DNA from 2 places in the Cellulomonas sp. ATA003 genome. Region 1 is predicted to be linked to the other one. Evidence: predicted binding sites of a transcription regulator. Region 1 holds the regulator's gene; the other holds the start of a gene.

Region 1 (2,197 bases):
CGACGCAGCCGGTCGCGCCGAGACGCCGGGCGATGACGTCGCCGATCTCGACCGGGGTGGCGGTCACCAGCCACACCTCGTGACCGGCGGCGAGGTGCTCGTCGAGCAGCGCGCGGGTGCCGGGGAAGATCCGCAGCTCCATGACCTGGTCGTAGACCTCCTCGCCGATCGCGACGACCTCGGCCACGGAGTGCCCCGTCATGATGTTCAGCGCCGACGAGCGGATCTCGTCGATCTGCTCGGTGTTCTCCCCGAACAGCTGGTAGCGCGCGTTCATCACGCCCGCCCAGGCGATGTCACGCAGCCGGAAGAACCCACGCTCGTACAGCCCGCGTGCGAGGTGGAACGCGCTCGCGCCGCGGATGATCGTGTTGTCCACGTCGAAGAAGGCGGCGATCCGGGGTCCGGTCAGGGGGCGGAGGTCTCGCCGGGCGTCGGATCGGGCACCCGGTCACTGTAACGAGCGTGCCAGGGTTGTCCCATGACTCTCCGTGCGTCGATCGACGAGCCCGCCGACGAAGGGCCCGACGAGCGGCCCGACGAGCCCCGCGTCGTGCTCCTCGGGCGTGCCGGCTGCCACCTGTGCGACGAAGCGCGCGAGGTGGTCCGGGCGGTGACGGCCGAGACCGGGGACGCCTGGCGCGAGGTGGACGTCGACGCCGCGGCGGCGCACGACGGCGGCGCGCTCCAGCGGGAGCATGGCGAGGAGGTGCCCGTCGTGCTCGTCGACGGCGTCCCCCGCGGCTTCTTCCGGATCGACCCCGACCGGTTGCGCAAGGCCCTCGCCGCGCCGCCCCCACGCCCTAGCCTGACGGCGACGACGGCGAGGGAGCCCCGGGTGACCAGTCTGAGCACGAGCGGTCCGATCACGAGTGGTCTGGGCACGACCGTGCGCCCGGCCACCCGCCCCGCCGCGGCGGGGGTGCGCGACATCCCGCCGGCCACCGTCGGCCGGCTGCCCGTCTACCTCCGGGCCCTCGGCGTGCTCGCCGAGCAGGGGGTGACCACGACGTCGTCCCGGGCGCTCGCGGCGATGGTGGGCGTCGGTCCGGCGCAGCTGCGCAAGGACCTGTCCCACCTCGGGTCCCACGGGACCAAGGGGGTCGGCTACGACGTCGGCCGCCTCTCGCGGCGGATCACGGTGGTGCTGGGGCTGACCAGCCGGCGGCACGTGGTGATCATCGGGGTCGGGCACCTGGGACACGCGCTCGCCAACTACTCGGGCTTCGCGGGCCCCGACTTCGCCGTCGCCGGGCTGGTCGACGCCGACCCGGTCGTCGTCGGCACCACGGTGGCGGGGCTGCAGGTCGAGCCGACCGACCGGCTGGAGGACGTCGTCGTGCGCACCGGCGCGACCATCGCGGTGATCGCGACCCCGGACGTCGCGCAGCAGGTGTGCGACCGGGCGGTCGCCGCAGGCGTGTCCGGGGTGCTGTGCTTCGCACCTCGCGCGCTGCGGGTCCCGCCCGACGTCGACCTGCGCGCGGTCGACCTGGGGTCGGAGCTGCAGATCCTCGCCTTCCACGACCGCAAGCGCGGCCGTGCGGCGGGCGGGACGCTCGGGCCCTGACCGCTCGGGCCCCGACCGCTCGCGCGCCGGCCCACGACCGCTCGGGTGAGCGGGCGTCGACGCCCGCGGCGGCACCACGCGCGCGAGGGGCGCCGAGCCCGCGTGGTCGCGGTGCTCGACGCCCCTCGCCGGGCGTGCGGGGGTGCTGCGGCTTAGGCCTGCTTGATGGCCGAGATCTCGAGCGCGACCTTGACGTTGTCGCTGACCAGGAAGCCGCCGGTCTCCAGTGCGGCGTTCCAGGTGAGGCCGAAGTCCTTGCGCGAGATGTCGGTGGTCGCGGAGAAGCCGGCGCGGGCGTTGCCGAACGGGTCGGTCGCGGTGCCGTTGAACTCCAGGTCGAGCTCGACGGTCCTGGTCACGCCGTGGATGGTGAGGTCGCCGACCAGCACGTAGTCGTCGCCCTTCGCAGAGACGGAGGTCGAGGTGAACGTCCACGTGGGCATGGTCTCGACGTCGAAGAAGTCGGCGCTGCGCAGGTGGCCGTCGCGGTTGGCGTCGCGGGTGTCGATCGTCGCCGGGTCGAGCACGGCGGTCACGGAGGAGGACGCGAGGTCCTCGCCGATGACGATGGAGCCCTCGGTGATGGCGACGGAGCCGCGGACCTTCGCGATCCCGGCGTGACGGGTG
Region 2 (2,197 bases), 1.6 Mb from region 1:
CGCCGTTCGCCGCGAGGACGTCCCCGGACCGCTGCGCCGCGGCGAGCGCGTCCCGGTCCACGAGGAGGGCCTTGGCCGTCGCCTCCTGGACGTTCATCACGGAGCGGATCTGCGCCGGGATCTTCGGCTCGATGTTGTGGCACTGGTCGAGCATGAAGTTCACGCCCGAGTCGGGGGCGAGGGCGCCCGCGCGGACGATCTCGTGCAAGATCCGGAACAGCTGGAACGGGTCCGCGGCGCCGACCATGAGGTCGTCGTCGGCGTAGAACCGGGAGTTGAAGTCGAACGCCCCGAGGCGTCCCACCCGCAGCAGCTGCGCGACGATGAACTCGATGTTGGTGCCCGGTGCGTGGTGGCCGGTGTCGAGCACGACCATCGCGCGGTCACCCAGGGCGAGGCAGTGCAGCAGCGACGTCCCCCAGTCCGGGACGTCCATCGAGTAGAACGCCGGCTCGAAGAACTTGTACTCGAGGACGAGTCGCTGGTCCTCCCCCAGGCCGGCGTAGATCTCGGCGAGCCCCTCGGCCAACCGGTCCTGGCGGGCGCGCAGGTCGTCCTGGCCCGGGTAGTTCAGCCCGTCCGGGAGCCAGATCTTGAGGTCGGTCGACCCGGTGGCCCGCATGACCTCGAGGCACTCGAGGTGGTGCCGGACGGCCTTGGCGCGGACGCGGGCGTCGGGGTGCGTGAGCGACCCGAGCATGTAGTCGTCGTCCTGGAACAGGTTCGAGTTGATCGTCCCGATCGTGACGCCGTGCTCGTCGGCGTGGGCCGCCAGAGCGGCGTAGTCCTCGACCTTGTCCCACGGGATGTGCAGGGACACGCGCGGCGCGACGCCCGTGTACCGGTGCACCTGCGCGGCGTCCGCGATCTTCTCGAACGGGTCACGCGGCACCCCCGCCTGCGCGAACACCTTGAACCGCGTGCCCGAGTTGCCGAAAGCCCAGCTCGGCAGCTCGATGGTCTGGTCGCGCAGCGCCGCGAGGGCCTGCTCCTGCCGGTCGACGCCGTCCGACGTCGTCGTCTGCGTGCTCACGTTGTGCCTCTTCGTCCGGTGCCTGGCGTCCCACGACGTTGTGAAACGTTTCAAGACGCAACGGTAACCGGTGTGTCGACCACGGTCAACACCTCGCGGTGATGCTGATCCCGTCGCCCCGTCGCCCCGTCGCCCCGTCGCCCCGTCGCCCCGTCGCCCCGTCGCCCCGTCGCCCCGTCGCCCCGTCGCCCCGTCGGCCCGTCGCCCCGTCGGCCCGGCGCGACTCAGCGGGCGGGCTCCCCGCCGTCCCGCCTGGTGGCGGCGACGGCGGCGCGCTGGGCGTCGAGGTCGAAGACGCACTCGAGCTGCACGAACCCCTCGTCCGGCGGGCCGTCGCTGCCGAAGAGCTGCGCCATCTCGGCCTGCCAGCGGGTGTTGACCTCGCGTGCCGCCATCGCCTCACGGACGGCGTCGAAGTCGTCGACGTCCACCACCCCGACCAGCAGGCCGTCCGGCGACAGGTGCAGCGTGTAATCCCGCCATCCCGTCTCGTGCAGCGCGTCCAGCATCTCCGGCCACACCTCGGCGTGCCGCCGCTTGTAGGTCTCGATCTGGTCGGCCCGGATGCGGGAGATGAAGCAGACGCGCGCCATGGGGTTCCTCACCGGGCGCCGGCCCGGGACCGGGACGCCGCTCCATTGCTCACCTGAATCGATTCATGGGCAGAATGACCGTACGAGGCGGCCACCGGAGCGTCAACCGGCGTCCGCGCAGCGCAGCAGAGGGAGCCCCGTGGCCATCACCCCGGACCGTGCCGACGTGCCCGACGTCGCCCTGTCGGACGCCGACCTGCCGACCGGCGAGGCGTCGACTGCCGCCGTGCCGGCCGGCGACTCGCGCGGCCCCGGCACGCGACGACGGGGCCCGCGGCGCACGAGCATCAGCGACGTCGCCCGGCACGCCGGCGTCTCCCTCGGGACGGTCTCGAACGTGCTCAACCGTCCCGATCGCGTCTCGGAGACGACCCGGGAGCGCGTCCAGCGTGCGATCGAGGAGCTCTCCTTCATCCCCAACGGCTCCGCGCGCCAGCTGCGGGCCGGGACGATCTCGACGGTGGGCGCCGTGCTCCTCGACATCGCGAACCCGTTCTTCACCGAGGTCGCCCGGGGCATCGAGGACCGCCTTGCCCTCGACGACTACACGCTCATGCTCGCGAGCTCGGAC

What was found. Region 1 encodes Rex, which represses fermentation and respiration genes when NADH is low (regulators of the CRP and FNR family bind a similar motif). Its sites were predicted from a motif close to CTTGTGAANNNNTTCACAAG; they were not measured.
Region 2: a site for Rex is predicted at 1,071-1,090, ahead of rhaI (L-rhamnose isomerase). Genes of this name have one in related genera too.

The regions. Positions count from the first base shown of each region.
Region 1 is NZ_CP133990.1:198,559-200,755, forward strand. It holds gene REH70_RS00985 (HAD-IB family hydrolase) at 1-412, opposite strand, end outside; gene REH70_RS00990 (redox-sensing transcriptional repressor Rex) at 482-1,570, shown strand; gene REH70_RS00995 (YceI family protein) at 1,723-2,197, opposite strand, start outside.
Region 2 is NZ_CP133990.1:1,828,051-1,830,247, reverse strand. It holds gene rhaI (L-rhamnose isomerase) at 1-1,033, opposite strand, end outside; gene REH70_RS08915 (L-rhamnose mutarotase) at 1,258-1,626, opposite strand; partial or broken gene REH70_RS08910 (LacI family DNA-binding transcriptional regulator) at 1,598-2,197, shown strand, end outside.